One region of the Nostoc sp. DedVER02 genome, then DNA from elsewhere that is predicted to be linked to it. Evidence: riboswitches for the same ligand, from Rfam matches in the RefSeq annotation. Region 1 holds a riboswitch; each other region holds the start of a gene.
What was found. Region 1 has a riboswitch for cobalamin ahead of RMZ41_RS18870 (energy-coupling factor ABC transporter permease). Riboswitches for the same ligand answer to the same signal wherever they lie in the genome.
Positions count from the first base shown of each region.

Region 2: linked by a shared signal. The riboswitch ahead of cobG (precorrin-3B synthase) and the one ahead of RMZ41_RS18870 (energy-coupling factor ABC transporter permease) in region 1 are both predicted to bind cobalamin.
Region 3: linked by a shared signal. The riboswitch ahead of RMZ41_RS09905 (DUF1636 family protein) and the one ahead of RMZ41_RS18870 (energy-coupling factor ABC transporter permease) in region 1 are both predicted to bind cobalamin.

Region 1 covers NZ_JAVRCP020000018.1:62,604-67,823, reverse strand. Annotated here, with positions in the region: gene RMZ41_RS18890 (energy-coupling factor ABC transporter ATP-binding protein) at 41-835, opposite strand; gene cbiQ (cobalt ECF transporter T component CbiQ) at 1,085-1,864, opposite strand; gene RMZ41_RS18880 (PDGLE domain-containing protein) at 1,909-2,283, opposite strand; gene cbiM (cobalt transporter CbiM) at 2,314-3,066, opposite strand; cobalamin riboswitch at 3,432-3,572, shown strand; gene RMZ41_RS18870 (energy-coupling factor ABC transporter permease) at 3,598-4,374, shown strand; gene RMZ41_RS18865 (energy-coupling factor ABC transporter substrate-binding protein) at 4,361-4,660, shown strand; gene cbiQ (cobalt ECF transporter T component CbiQ) at 4,657-5,220, shown strand, end outside.
Region 2 covers NZ_JAVRCP020000062.1:17,184-22,403, forward strand. Annotated here, with positions in the region: gene cobG (precorrin-3B synthase) at 48-1,535, opposite strand; cobalamin riboswitch at 1,585-1,717, opposite strand; partial or broken gene RMZ41_RS30805 (XisH family protein) at 1,876-2,261, shown strand; gene RMZ41_RS30810 (XisI protein) at 2,249-2,584, shown strand; gene RMZ41_RS30815 (hypothetical protein) at 2,748-3,164, opposite strand; gene RMZ41_RS30820 (FAD-binding domain-containing protein) at 3,213-4,109, opposite strand; gene bcp (thioredoxin-dependent thiol peroxidase) at 4,376-4,855, shown strand; gene RMZ41_RS30830 (type I restriction endonuclease) at 4,947-5,220, shown strand, end outside.
Region 3 covers NZ_JAVRCP020000006.1:171,313-176,532, reverse strand. Annotated here, with positions in the region: gene mutS (DNA mismatch repair protein MutS) at 1-870, opposite strand, end outside; gene RMZ41_RS09915 (DUF4276 family protein) at 972-1,133, opposite strand; tRNA gene RMZ41_RS09910 (tRNA-Val) at 1,342-1,415, opposite strand; cobalamin riboswitch at 1,582-1,746, shown strand; gene RMZ41_RS09905 (DUF1636 family protein) at 1,768-2,184, shown strand; gene RMZ41_RS09900 (cobalt-precorrin-6A reductase) at 2,187-2,924, shown strand; gene RMZ41_RS09895 (alpha/beta hydrolase family esterase) at 2,945-3,907, opposite strand; gene RMZ41_RS09890 (HAD hydrolase-like protein) at 4,388-4,759, opposite strand; gene xylB (xylulokinase) at 5,029-5,220, shown strand, end outside.

The DNA of each region.
Region 1 (5,220 bases):
TTTCCCCCTTTCCCCTTCCCCTTTTCCCCTCTTCGGTAAATTAAGCAAATTCACGGTATCGAGATGCTTTAACAGGTGCATGTTCTAACTGACAGTAAGGGCGGCTATAGCAGAGTGGTGACTCTAAAGCGTGCCCATCTAAAAACTCTGGATTACTCATTACCTGTTCAGTTGGGCCATCATATACGATTTGACCTTGGCTGAGAACAACTGTGCGATCGCATAAATCCAAAGCTAAATCTAAATCATGGGTTGCAATCAGTTGTGTCAGAGGTAAGGTTTGTAACAATTCAATCAATTGCCGACGAGAACGGGGATCTAACTGAGCAGAGGGTTCATCCAATACTAATACCTGTGGGTTCATGGCTAAGACTCCAGCGATCGCAATCCGTTTCTTTTCACCTCCAGATAAATTATTGGTATAGCGTTGCCCATACCATTGGGGATCAATATCAACTGCTGCCATAGCTTGCAGAATTCGCTGGTTCAATTCTTCACCTTTCACACCCAGATTCAACGGCCCAAAAGCAACATCTTCCCAAACTGTTGGCATGAATAACTGATTATCTGGGTTCTGAAACACCAAACCCACAAAATTCCGAATATTTTGCAAATTTTCCGAGTTTAGCGACCACTCTCCAATGGTCAGTTCTCCCGCTTGCGGCATGATAATTCCATTTAGATGTAACAACAGCGTGGATTTCCCAGAACCATTGGCTCCGATTAATGCCACTCGCTCCGTTGCCTTGATAGACAAATTTATTTTATCTAAAGCTTGAGTCCCATCAGGATAGGTATAGCTAAGATTTTGAATTGATATTGGATTATGGTGCATTGGGATAATGTGAAAAAAAGTTATCAAACAGAATTCAGGAGTCAGGAGTCAGAATTCAGAAAATAGACATGAATTCTGTACGAGTGGTGGATGAATAAGTGGGTTTAAGACCCCCACAAAGTTGAAAATTTGGTGGTGCAACAATGATCTGGCGGGTCTGAATCCCCAAATGAATTGATTCTGACCAAAGCAACGGAAACGTCTCCGGTTCTGCTCCTGAATTCTGAATTCTGACTTCTGAATTCTTTTTCAATTCCGCCAGTAAATAGCCTGACCCAACAGTGCCAAAATTACAGTCAGGCTTAAAGCTACAACATCAGATCGTCCCCCTGGCGAGACTTTTTCCATCATTGGTGGTACTCCTTGATAGCCTCGTGAGAGCATCGCCTGATAAACGAGATTTCCGCGATCATAAGTGCGGATAAACAGCGCTCCAATCATGTTGCCCACAATTAACCGAATCGAGCGATTCCTGTTCATCAGATTTCGAGACTCTGCCGCCCGACGCATAGCGTTAAACTCCCCAATCAAGACGCTGATATAGCGATACATAGATGCCAGAATTGCAACTAATAGTGGTGGAGTTCTCAATTCCAGCAGGGCATGAAGTAGCGCTGTTACCGAAGTTGTTAAAGTCAGTAAGTTTAGTATTAGCAGCGATAACAGAGCCTTGAGGGTGACACTACCTAAAACAGTTAGCCCCACTGTCGTAATCTGCAACGATCCCCAAGACCATAACACCTCGCCACCACCCCGAAATAAAGTCCCCAAGAGAACGACACTAATAAACGTTAACTCGACTGCCAACCGTTTCACTAGTACTGATAGGGTGACTTTACTTAGCAATATTAGGCTGAGTAAAGCTAATCCATAAATAGCCCAAGTCCACCAATGCCCATCTGGTGTTAGAACATTGGCAAATACAAACAACAAGGTACAAAGTATTCGGGTACGGGGAGCGAGTTTGTGCCAGAGAGTAGCCTCTTTGCTATCGACATCTAACACAAATGCTCCAACGTGCAGCAGCATGATATTTAGTTCCTACTTGTATATTTGATACTAATTACAAATTGTTAATCTGGCGCATCTAAGTCGGAATCAGCGTCATACTGTGTAGAAGGTGAACTAGAGCCGCGAACAACTAGTTTGCCAATACCCCAAGCTAAACCGAAAGTTGCTAATGTTCCGATTAATCCAGCTAATGGAGTAGCGATCGCTTCAGGTACACCTCTAAGGGCATACTCATCAAAAATCCCATAAAAGGGTAATTTATGAGCGGGTTTATCTTGAAGTTCTTTGCTGTTAAACTTCAGGTCTTCTGAAACTCTATCTAGCCCATCTGGGTTTTTACTTGCTAGTGGCGAAAGGAAAATTGCAATCAACAGGGCAATACCTAAGCCAGCGATAACAAAAGCCCGGTTGCGCGATCGCGAGAGGTTGCTACTCATAAGTATTAAATCCTGATTTAATCACACCTTTTAATAACGAGAGACTGGACGAGACATAGGTGATTTTATCTGACGGGGTGGATCATAAAATAAGTCAGGTCGAGTCCGCCAAATAAAGCTGAGTGCTACCACGGTAATCAGCGCCTCCCCAATACCAATTACGACATGCCAAGAGGCCATCGCTGTCAAACCTACTGTCAGAGGAACCGTCCCAGATACAGCTAGTTCTGAGGCACACAGAAGTGAAGCTATTACTACGCTTGTCCAAGCAGCGATCGCTGCACCAATTGTCAGACCTCGCAAGGTATCGCGCCCAATAGCAAATCTGATTGTGCGATAGAGATAATAACCAGCAAAGGTACCGATTAATCCCATATTAAAGATGTTCGCCCCTAAAACTGTTAATCCACCATCTTGAAATAAAACAGCTTGCACGATGAATACTGCAACCATAACTAGCGATCCAGCCCAGGGCCCTAATAAAGCTCCGGCTAGTGTTCCGCCTAAAAGGTGTCCAGAAGTGCCTCCTGGAATCGGGAAATTGATCATTTGCGCTGCGAAGATAAATGCTGCACAAACTCCCATTAAAGGTACGGCTCGTTCTTCGTATTCTGCCTGCGATCGCTTAATTGATAGTGTAATTAAGGCAAGAGCAATTATCCAGGTGACAAGAATAACGGGTAAATTTAAGAAGCCATCTGGAATGTGCATAGCTAAATGCGGCTGTATTACCCAGTACAGCCAGCCGAAGGACGAAGCACCCATAAATGGTATTGTTTCCATATTTAAGAAGTGTCCTTTGCAGCCAGATTGATTTAAGAGTCTAGTTGTCTAGTAGACCATGTATTCTCTAAAAACTTCAATCCAGTGGGGGGGCATATTAAATAATTCGTAATTCGTAATTCGTAATTCGTAATTATGTTTTGTAATGGGGATTTCAAAACCAACACAAAACCATCATGCCCTCTGGTGATGGGGACTTGACCCCTTTATCCCGGATTTCTCACAAGGGTGTGGGAGGATGGGGAAGAAGTCTTACCCCCCACACTCCTTGGATTTCTCACAAGTGAGAAATTCAGGTTTATTGGTTAAATACAATTTAGATTGATAGTTTATTTTGTTTGCGATACTGATACTTGAGCAATAGTGATATAGTTACTCCAATCGGTTCTGATGGGGAGCAGCCATCGGACGCAAGGGGGAAAGTCCGGTGTAAATCCGGCGCTGTCCCGCAACTGTGAGCCAAAATTAGGTGAGTCAGGATGCCCGCCGATGGGAACCAAGTCGTTTACATAAATCTGCGAGGTACAGGTTATGAAAAGAAAAAAACAGGCGTTAGTTAGTCTAACCCTGATGGGAGTTATCAGTTTTTACTTGGTAGTTGGTTTCCCCAAACCCGCTTATGCTATGCACATTATGGAAGGTTTTTTACCAGTCCAGTGGGCAGTTTTTTGGTGGGTTGTGGCATTACCATTTTTTTTATTAGGATTGCGTAGTCTGACACGCATTACTCAAGCGAACCCGGAACTAAAACTACTACTGGGTTTGGCTGGTGCTTTCACTTTCGTGTTGTCAGCGTTGAAAATCCCTTCCGTCACAGGTAGCTGTTCTCATCCTACAGGAACAGGGTTAGGTGCTGTGCTGTTTGGCCCTCTCACCATGACGGTTTTAGGTAGCTTGGTGTTGTTATTTCAAGCTTTGTTACTGGCGCATGGCGGCTTAACTACGCTAGGTGCAAATGCTTTTTCGATGGCGATCGCAGGGCCGTTTGCAGCCTACTGGATATATAATCTAACAATAAAGTTGGGTGGTAAACAAAAAATCGCTATATTTCTAGCAGCTGCGATCGCAGATTTACTCACCTACATTATCACTTCTATTCAACTCGCCCTAGCTTTTCCTGCCCCCGTTGGTGGATTTCTTGCGTCATTTATCAAGTTCGCCGGAATTTTTGCTATAACTCAAGTTCCCTTAGCAATTAGTGAAGGATTACTAACTGTGTTGGTGTGGAACTGGCTGCAATCTTATAATCCTCAAGAATTGGAACTGTTGCAATTAATCAAGCGAGGAAATGGTAATGAGTCAATCTAAAAAAGGGTTGAGTAACTGGCTGTTGGTAGTAGCTGTCTTAGCTTTAGCAGTTGCACCATTAATATTTGTGCGTGGTGGGCAATTTGCTGGTTCTGATGACAAAGCTAAAAAAGCAATTACTGAAATACAACCTGGATATCAACCCTGGTTTAAATCATTGTTTGAACCTCCTAGTGGTGAAGTAGCAAGCTTATTATTTGCTTCCCAAGCAGCTTTAGGTGCGGGAGTAGTTGGTTATGCAATTGGTTTGTACAAAGGACGTTCTCAACAAAAACGTGAAGAATGAGCCTGCAACTAGACACTTTAGCTTACACTAATCGACTGCGAAGATTACCACCAGAACATAAAATAATTTTTGCATTTACTACTCTTGCAATTTCCCTTTTTACTCATCCCTTAGTGCAAATTTTGATAGCGCTTTGGCTGGGCGTTTGGACAGTTATTTATGCAAGAATTCCGGCTGGTGTTTATTTTCGCTTGTTAATGTTCACCATAGTTTTTTGTTTGACAAGTTTACCAGCCTTGATGGTGAATGGAGTAGCAATTACGGATTTGCCCAAGGTGCAATTAGACTCGTGGTATGGATTAACTCTCGGACACTTCTATATTTATATCAGTCATAGTGGCAGTATCCAAGCATGGGGAATTTTAACCAGAGCATTAGCTTCTGTTTCTTGTTTATATTTTCTCATGTTAACTGTCCCTTTCACGGAGATATTACAAACTCTACGTTACTTACGATTTCCTGTGCTTTTAAGCGATTTGTTATTACTAATGTATCGGTTTATTTTCATCCTCCTAAATACAGCTAGTGAATTGTTGACAGCACAAAATTCTCGTGGTGGC
Region 2 (5,220 bases), on a different contig from region 1:
AAAATCGAAAGGCTCAGATTGCTGACTTTTATAAAAAGTTGGGAATCTTATTGTTCAGGAATAATATTAAATAAGTGCTGTAATTGGGGCACTGCATATCGATTAGCAAATTCCCCAAAGGACTCATCAGAATTTAGACGTTGAATTTTATATATATCTAGCATCCGCTCTATTAATGCAGGTAGTTCAGCAAAAGTCACATATTGATATATTTGCCGTCCAAATTTCTGCTTGCTGTCACCAACATAAACGTGATAGCCTTCCACAGCTCCACTGTCAGTATTGAGGCTGACACCAAGCAGAGTAATATCACTCTTGCTGTGCTGGGCGCAGGATTTTTCGCAGCCAGTGAAGTGGATATTAATAGGGCAATCGAGAGTAACGCGAGTTTCAAGATACTCCGCTAATGCCAACGCATGACTTTTAGTGTCCGTAGCAGAAGAGGCACAACCCCTGTTTCCAGAACAGGCAACTAATGCACTTTTTATGTTAGTTGCAGAAGAATCTAATCCTAAAAAAGCAATTTCACTTTGGATATCACCAAGCCATTGCAGAGGAATATCAGTTAAGAGCAAATTTTGCCAGGGGGTTAACCGAAGACTACCGCTACCATATTTTGCGGCTAAATCTGCCAAACCCTTTATCTGTCTACTTTCCAATCGTCCCAAAGGCAAGACGATACCAATGTAAAATAAACCTTGCTGAGGTTGGGGATGGATACCAATATGCTGATACTTGCCCTCTCCTTGAGGAATAGCAGAGAATTCCTTTAGGGGTTGAGGGGTTAGGTATTTTCCCGCTTCACCGTACAAAAGAGGGAAAGGTAAACGCTGTTGAACTTCTTGGAGATAATTTTCACAACCCAAAGTATTCAATAACTCTAAGAGACGTAGCCGACGCTTATTTGTAGTCTTAGTATGAGCTAGATAGACCTCTGCCAAAGCTGCCAAGAGGGGTAAACATTGCTCTGGTGGTAACAAAATTCCCGTATCACTAGGTGGTTGGCCCTTTGCGCCGACACTGAGATGGAGGCGGAAATAAACATCACCATCAACTAAGACAGCAGCAAATAGGATATCATTTAGGCGATCGCACACCCGAATTATCCCACCACCATCAAAGCAAACGCTAAATTTTGCCGACAGTCCCGAAAGCGCCGGATGTGCAGCAATATAATTATCCCAATCTTGGACAAAAGGGCGAGTGTCAATTAATTCTTGCGGGTCAATACCAGCAGTTGGGCTGGTCATAATATTGCGGATGTGGTCTACAACAGAATTGTGAGAACCTAATCCTATATTTTGTAGATGCTTCAGAACCTCAGCATCGATCCCCGTGCGGATTTCGCGGACTTGTAAGTTAGCTCGATTAGTCACATCCACATAGCCGCCGCCATGCTGATCTGCTATATCTGCGATCGCACGGCATTGCTGACTACTAATAATTCCACCTGGTATTCTAATGCGAGATAATATACCATCTGCGGCGGGTGTAGCGTAAAATAAGCCAGGACAAGTGGCAACTCCAGAAAGCAAACTTGTAACTCCTTCCCCGTGCAACGCAGGGAGTAGACGGTGAGTGTGTCTTCTTTGACATCTTGAGAGTTGGCATTCTGACTTGGGCGATCCCATCACAGCTGCGGCACAGTCCCGGAATTTCACCGGAGTTTCCCAACTCCAAGCTTTAATAATTTAGCACGAGAAGGTAGTCAGAAAATTTAATGCTTCATATTTTTAACGGATTGCGGAAAGTCAATCAATTGCAAGGGCTTTGACTTTTTATATCCAGTGCTATATTTAAAAGCAATACCAATTTGTAATCCCCTGCGGTCAGCTGCACTTGATTCATCTACATATTTAAGAAAGTTATATTTAAATGGCTGCAAAAGATATTTTTCATGATGCTGTTAGAAAAGGACTAGAAAAAGAAGGTTGGTTGATTACAGATGATCCTCTAGAAATTGAAGTCGGTGGGGTTGAATGTACATTGATTTGGGTGCAGAACCGATATTAGCAGCTGAGAGAGCCGGAGAAAAAATAGCGGTTGAGATTAAAAGTTTTCTTGGTGAATCAAATATTTACGAATTTCATACAGCACTAGAGATTTAAGAACCAGAACGAGTTTTATACTTAGCTGTTCCTTTAGGAACTTATAGCAGCTTCTTTGCATTGCAATTTATTCAAATTGTTATTCAACGCTCTCAACTAAAGCTAATCGTTTACGATCCTGTGAATGAGGGGATTGTAGAATGGAAAAATTAGAACAATATCGAGCTTATATTCAACAATTACTGGCAGAATACGCTAGTCGAGGTTCATCAAAGAGTGAAATAGAAAAACAAATTATTTTTGATCCTATTAACGATCGCTATCAATTAGTATACGTAGGCTGGAAGAGTCGACGACGACAATATGGGTGTGTTTTGCATCTTGATATCAAAGATGGGAAGATTTGGATACAAAACGACGGTACTGAGATTGGTATTGCCAATGACTTAGTAAAGTTAGGAATTCCAAAGGAAGATATTATTTTGGCATTTCATGAACCATTAGTAAGGCAATACACGGGGTTTGGTGTGGGTTAAAAAAGCTATGTCATTGGGAGGAATTTCAAGTATAAAATATCCCAATATTTCTTGTAGGATGTGCCAAAAATCCCCAACTTTTAATATAAGTGGAGAATCTGAGCCTTTAGCAATGCCTGCGGCGGGCTACGCCTACGCAAACTATAACAATTTTACAATTCCCCTACTCAAAAACATAATTTTGAGCCACTTTCCAGTAGCGCGAAAACCGCTTCAAGTCAATATAGCCATCATAATCAAAAAATGGTTCCACCTCTAGCACTTCCACTCCTATAGAACGCTCCATCTGATTGCAGATATCATCAAATCGGGGACTGGGACTTTCGGCTGTGACAACTAAATTTGCATCATGTTCTTTCGCAAAAGCTAAAATTTCTTGTGCCACATCGCCACGACGGATAACAACGGGTAACTCTAGCAAGCATTCGTAAATAAACGTGAGGCGTTTGAGACTTAGTTGCCATTCCTCTATTAAAGCCTCATCCCAAACCCAGATAGCTGGCGCATCGGGATATTTTTGTAGTACAGGGTTGTATGGGCTGAGGCAATCTCCATGTATCCAAACAATTGGTTTTGTCATTTGTCATTTGTCATTTGTTATTTGTCATTTGTCATTTGTCATTTGTTATTATTCTCTCCCTTGTCTCCCTTGTCCTCCCCCACTCCCCCTACTCCCCTTCCCTTTTTTATCACGCTGCCAACTTTGGCTATTAGCTTGTTTGCTAAATTCCCCTTTGGGAAAAAGTCGCTGTTCTAATTCTTCATAGCTGCCTTCAAAATCACAATGACCGTAAAGGGGACATTTTTGACAATAAATGCCTTTAGTGTAGCGTTCTAAGTTCTCACGATTGAAAAAATAGGGTTTCTGACTAAACGTACTAGCAACCCACTGCCAGGACATATTATTGCTAGCCGGATCTCCATCTAAAAGGTGTTCGAGAAACCACTTGGCTCCTGCTTGCCAACGAATCTGCCGCCAATGGACAATGTAAGCAGCTAGCCACATCCGGGCGTGGTTATGTAAATAGCCAGTTTCTTTTAAATCATGGCTAAAGCTGTCTATACAAACCATACCTGTGGTTCCTTGTCTGATATCTTGCGGCAATTCGGGTGCATATTCAGCTACAGTGTAACCAGTTTTATACTCTTCCTGGTCTTTCCAAATTCCATCCCCTAACTTCACATACAACCGTTGCCAATAGTCGCGCCAGCCTAACTCGTTAATTAATTTCGTAGCATCATTTTGTTGCTGTACCCGTTCAAGGACATAATCTCGAATTTCTCGCAAACTCAAAACACCATAACGAATGTAAGGCGAAAGTCGCGTGACTGCACCTGTGAAAAAATTACGTGTTTGCGCGTACTGTACTGCATCAACTTTTTGTAGCGCTTCTTGTGCTGCTTTGCGTCCTCCCAGAGTTTGGCTGATGTGTTCATCGCGTTCTGCTACACTTGGGAATTGTTCGCGGAGGTAGGCTACCAACTGATCGCGGTTGGTAAATTCGCGTTGCATATCTTTAGACATTTGAACTTTGAAGGCTGAGAATAAATAAACAAAAACATTTGTAGGCTAAGTCATTATTATTGCGGATAAATAGAAGCGATCGCTCTCAACCTTATGAGAGAACTTTTTTCATAAGCAAATATAAATGTGTATGTAGGTTAGCCATCTAATTATTTGGGTTTTACTATTGTTCAACCAAAACTAATACTATTCGTAATCAGTGGTTACGTGCGATCGCTTAATCTATGTACAATTCTAAAGCGATTCCAATCTCTCACACTTCCATCATGAGCAACATTCCCCAAGTTGGACAATCAGCGCCAGATTTCTCCACACCTGACCAAAATGGTAATGCAGTCACTCTCGACGACCTCAGCAGTCAGTGGGTTGTCCTCTACTTCTACCCCAAAGATGATACACCCGGTTGTACCACCGAAGCGAAAGATTTCACCGAGTTGTATCAAGACTTTAGCGCAGTGGGAGCGAAAATCTTAGGCGTGAGTCCAGATTTGGGTAAGTCCCATTGCAAATTTATCAGCAAACATAACTTGTCAATCACCCTCTTGAGTGACCCAGAACATATTTTGACAGAAGCCTACGGCGCTTGGCGCTTAAAAAAATTTATGGGCAAAGAATATATGGGTGTTGCTCGGTCAACTTTTCTCATCTCACCTGATAAAATGATTGCCTATGCTTGGCCGAACGTAAAAGCCAAAGGTCATGCACAAGCAGTTTTAACTAAATTGCAGGAATTAGCAGCTACGTAAAGTCCCAAGTGAGTTATGCAAACACAATTTAATGTAAGTATAGTTACAACCGAGCTAAATAAATCGATAAGCACAAGCAATGAAATAAATTATGGCTCAATTTATCCAAGTACAAAATATTGGGCTTGCTTATCTGGAAGAAAGATTTGGTCTACAGTTAGCCCAAGAAGAGGCGTTCTTTAGGGAATGGTTTGAGCATTTACCAGAAATTACAGATTTAGAAAAGCAAGATTTAGACAGAGTAAAACTTCATTTTCTCCGTTTAGCCAAGCGTCCTCCTTTATCAGAAGAAACAGTAAAACTAGTAGTTTTATCTCCTTTACTAAATTTAGCTGGATTTTATGATGAGCCTTTTTATATAAGAG
Region 3 (5,220 bases), on a different contig from region 1:
CAGAGGAACTTGGTTTTCTTTTTGTGTATCTTCCAGATATTCTATAAGACCACCAGCCGCACGGACAGCGAGGGGAAGATCATCGCAACCCAGTCCTTCGAGCGATCGCACCTTAAATTTCTGCAATAATCTAGGTCTAGCTTCTCCTTGAGAAAATGGAACTTGCGATCGCAAACTATAACAAAATGATGGTGGCAAACACTCCGGTAGATGGGGCGAAGTTTCTCCGGGACGTAGCAAACTACCCAAATCAGGCGCATTTGTCGGAACTAACACCTCTGAAGGTTGCAAGCGCATTAATTCCTGGGTCAAATGTTCTAAATCACTATCTTGAGTTGTGAGAAATTCCCCTGTGGAGATGTCTGCATAAGCTAAACCCCAATGATTTGCGGCAATTACCACTGCTGCTAGGTAATTATTGCGACTGGATTTTAGCATTCCTTCTTCTAACAAAGTGCCGGGGGTAAGAATGCGCGTTACTTCCCGCCGCACCAATCTACCAGCAGCTTCAGAAGCATCTTCCACTTGGTCGCAAATTACCACTGCATAACCTTTTTCTACCAACATTGTGGTGTAGCGTTCCCAAGCGTGATGCGGAACACCAGACATCGCCACTCGTCCCTGTTCACCAGCTTGCTTGCTAGTGAGGACTAATTCTAATTCTTGCGCTAGTTTGACAGCATCTTGAAAATAGCATTCAAAGAAATCACCCACCCGATACAGCAATATTGCGTGAGGATATTTATCCTTCGTCTCGACATAGTGCAAGTACATTTGACTTAGCTTACTCCGGTCAACCTGCTGATGGTCGGAAATAAAAGTACTTGCATCGGGTTTGGTAGATGGAGTTTCAGAGTGAGAGGCGGTCATAGATGCTATCGAGTTACGCACAGAAATTCCACAATATCCGATGATAGCTTGATGTTAGGGGTGAATTGCGATCGCTCAAGGATATTTTACCCTTTGTTATATTAGCTTGCTGATGCACCCATTATTGCAGCTAGTGTGGTGAAGAGGCGATCGCAGTCTGGCGAAGCCTTACGTACTTTATCCACATCCAATAATTCTAAAAGCTTTGAGGCATGTTTGATTTTTTGGTACTCACCTTTTGTAGTAGGACGAGTAGCGCTCAAGCATTTTTACCCTTTTGGTGCGATCGCAACAGCACATAGGTGATATAGTGGCAGTAATTACTTTGATGCTCCCACACCTAAAATGTGTGAGGTTTTTAAAGACTAAGCCAAGTCTTCAGTAACCTATAGACTCAAGTAAGTATACAGGTTTACAAACACGGCACTAAATTTTTCCCACTGTTTATTTAGGCTGGACATTTCAAAAAAATGGACGTAACTGGATTCGAACCAGTGACCTCTACGATGTCAACGTAGCGCTCTAACCAACTGAGCTATACGTCCTTAACCACACGAATATTAACGTTAGCATATACTTCTTGGATCAAGCAAGAAAAAAAGAAAATTAAGCTAACTTTATTATGTGACACTATTTTATGGAGTTAGGCAAAGTTAGGATATTCGCTCGTTAGCTGTTGGTAATATCCTTTTATGAGATGACCCTAGTGTATGATCGATAAGGTTATTCGGTTCTGGTGGGGAGCAGCTACCAGAGGTAACGGGGAAAGTTCGGTGCAAATCCGGCGCTGTCCCGCAACTGTAAACCAATTTGAAATGTAATCTAAAATTTCAAATTGAGTAAGTCAGGATGCCCGCCGAAATAGATTTACCAGTTCTATATATCTGCGAGGTACAGATGACTACTACTATAAATGTTTCCCCAACGAATCCTTTGGGTGTTGCTGACCATACTTTATTTGTGTGTAAAACTTGCGCTAGCGTTTGGCAAGAGGGAAAACGCTTAGGTGAAAGTGGTGGTCAAAAACTTCTAAACGAACTTCAGCAGCTTGCACAAGATTGGAACTTACGAGATGAATTCCCAATTAAAGAAGTTGAATGCATGAGTGCTTGTAATCGTTCTTGTGTAGTTGCTTTTGCTGCCAAAGGCAAATTAACATATTTATTTGGTGATTTAGCCGTTGATGGTAGTGCATCTGCGGTACTAGAATGCGCTAGTCAATATTATGTTAAAGCAGATGGTTTACTGCCTTGGTCGGAGCGTCCAGAAGCCATGAAAAAGGGCATTTTAGCAAAAATTCCACCTTTATTGTAATGATGCGCGTTTTGATTTTGGGTGGGACGGGAGATGCCGCAGAATTAGCTGCGAAACTGGCGACTATTCAAGGGTTAGAAGCAATCACGTCTCTAGCCGGCCGCACCCGTGAACCTTCAATTCCGTTGGGCGATTTACGGGTTGGTGGCTTCGGTGGTGTAGCTGGATTGGCTAGCTATTTGCGTCAAATGCAAATCGATTTATTAATTGATGCAACCCATCCTTTTGCGAGTCAAATTTCTTTTAATGCGGCAGATGCGGCAACTGAAGTCGGAATACCGCGTTTAATGTTAATTCGCCCGCCTTGGGAAAAAGAAAGTGGCGATCGCTGGATTGAAGTTGACAGTGTTGAAGCCGCCGCCGCATCTCTAGCAAACCAGGCACAGCGAGTATTTTTGACAGTTGGCAGGCAAGAACTAGCCGCTTTTGTTAAGTACGAGAAAATTTGGTTTCTGATGCGGATGATTGACCCTCCGACTGATGATGCTTTAGTGCCAACAGGAGAGATTTTGTGCGATCGCGGGCCCTTTACCCTCAATAATGAAAGGCAAATCCTAATTCATCATAATATTGATACCATCGTGAGCAAAAATAGCGGTGGCAATGCGACAAAACCCAAAATTATTGCAGCGCGAGAACTGGGCGTGAAGGTTGTCATGATAAACCGTCCAGCCATACCGCCAGGAGAACAGGTTACTGATGTTGATGGTGTTTTAGAGTGGTTAAAAGTAAAAAGATAATCTCGATAAAATTTAGTTGCTTAAGATAAACTATGGCGTTGAAAAAATTCCCAAATGGTTTGACTGGCGTTTAAGCCAAGCTGGGCATTAAACTTATTGAGGTTGGGATCGGTTGAAGCACCACCAGGCCAAAAATGTCCCCCATTTACTACAGCTAATTGTAAGACCTCTGAGTTGCCACTACAATTTGAGTAGTAAACAGCTTTGACTTTTGAGCTTTCGCTAGAGTTAATTCCAGGAAGTTGTGGAGATGCATCAGATGAAATACATCGATCGTGCGATCGCCAAAAGCTTAACATATCTGAAATAGAAACAAGCGCTCCTCGTTGACTGTGGTCATCACCTTCATAACGGACATCTTGATCGTTTGTACCGTTAACGATCATCATTGAGATCGGAGTCTGAGGTTGGCAATTAGGTTTGAGTCGAACTGGAAGAGAGCCAGCTACTGATGCAAAAGCAGCAATTTTATCAGATAGCTTACATGCTAAAGCTTGGGTAAGGATTCCGCCTCTAGAGAAACCAGTGGCATAGACTTTATGACTATCAATATTGATTTCTTGCTTAAGATGATCGATTAAAGCACTGACAAATAAAACATCATCTACCTTTCCTTGAGAATTACCTCTAAGGCTCCATTTTTTATCAATTCCATCTGGATAAACAACAATAAATCCTTTTTGTTCTGCTAAATTATTAAAGCGCGTAACATCACTAATTGATCGACCAGTACCAGCATCTCCATGAAATACTAAAACTAATGGCATTGGTTGGGTTGGATGATAAGATTTTGGAATGTAAAGATAGTAAGTGCGTAATCGTCCTTGATTATTTATCTGTCCATAATTATCACCACTCAATATTTTTTGTTGAGATGGATTTTTTTCATAAGCTCGGATTGCATTACAGGCTGTTACTAAGCTAATTGTCAGTAAGCAAGTAATAATTTTCTTAAAGAGTTCAGCATTTTTATATATAGTCATGTTTAATTAAAAATTCAATAATATATAGGATTACTATTTGATTTTTGAACGAAATTAGGTATTGTAGCGTGTGTTAGAACGGAGTTCGTAACGCACTATTATCACAGGTTTGATGCGTTACGCTGTCGCTAACACATCCTACGGATATTTTCTCCAAATCAAACCGGATTCCTATACTTTATAATCTTATTAATATATTATCTGAATAAATGGGTTTAAGACCCCTACCCTACGGGTTCGCAGTTGCTTTATGCTGAGAAACCCGCCACTCATTAATTCTGACTCCTGTTAGCGTTAGCGGGGCGTTTAGCCCATTCTGGCGTATCTGTTTTCTTCTTATTTCAGACTTGTGTGTACACGGTAACTTAAAAAGGGGGCTAGGGGGAATCAATAAGTACCTAATATCACAGCCAACCACTTTTCAAACAACCTCTTAGAGGCTTTTATTTTTCGGCTCCAAGGTTACACTACATCTGGACATTAAGAGATAATTACTGCCTGATGTTGTTCAATCCAATCTGTTGCCCATTGGAACCGTACCCCAGCACTACGTCCAGCAGTTTTATCTTCGGGGCGATCGCCGACATAGATTGTATTTTCGGGAGTATGTTCGTGCCGAAGCATGGCTAACTGCAACATTCCTGGTTTGGGTTTACGATAGTACCCTGACCATTTAGTTTTACTGTGGTTATGGACATTGTGACGAGTAACGCGGAAACATTTCTTGCCTTCAAAGTCAGGACAAAAATAGATTTCTCTTAATTCTGGAAATAGCTCAAGGGTATACTGCTGTTCTTTAATACACTCTTGGATAGATTTGTATCCCGCCGCAACACCACCTTGATTGGTAATACCGACAATAGGCAGTTGAAGATTCTATCAGTGGGGTAAGGGCTACTGTTGCTGCTGGAATTGGGCGGATTATCGGTTTATAACTAAAGAAGTTGTGCGATGCGTATGCCACGCTTCGCTAAAATCTTGGTTTCATTCCTCGTTGGAGTAACGCTGGCACAACTGTTACATGGCTGTGGCATTATCAACTTAAGAAGCGATGTGTAGCTTAATAAAACTACAAATCTAATTTGGGATTTTTAACTTTTAAGTATTTGAGGACTAGCCTAATGCTGCTTGGCATTGATTTAGGAACAGGCTCTGCTAAGGCATTGCTCATGGCGACAGATGGAACCGCTATCGGCGAAGCATCAAGCTCCTATCCTGTTCATGCACCCCAACCTGGATGGGCTGAGTCGGAATCAGGGGATTGGTGGTCAGCCGTTGCCTTGGCTGTTAGGAAAGCAGTGGGAAATCATGCC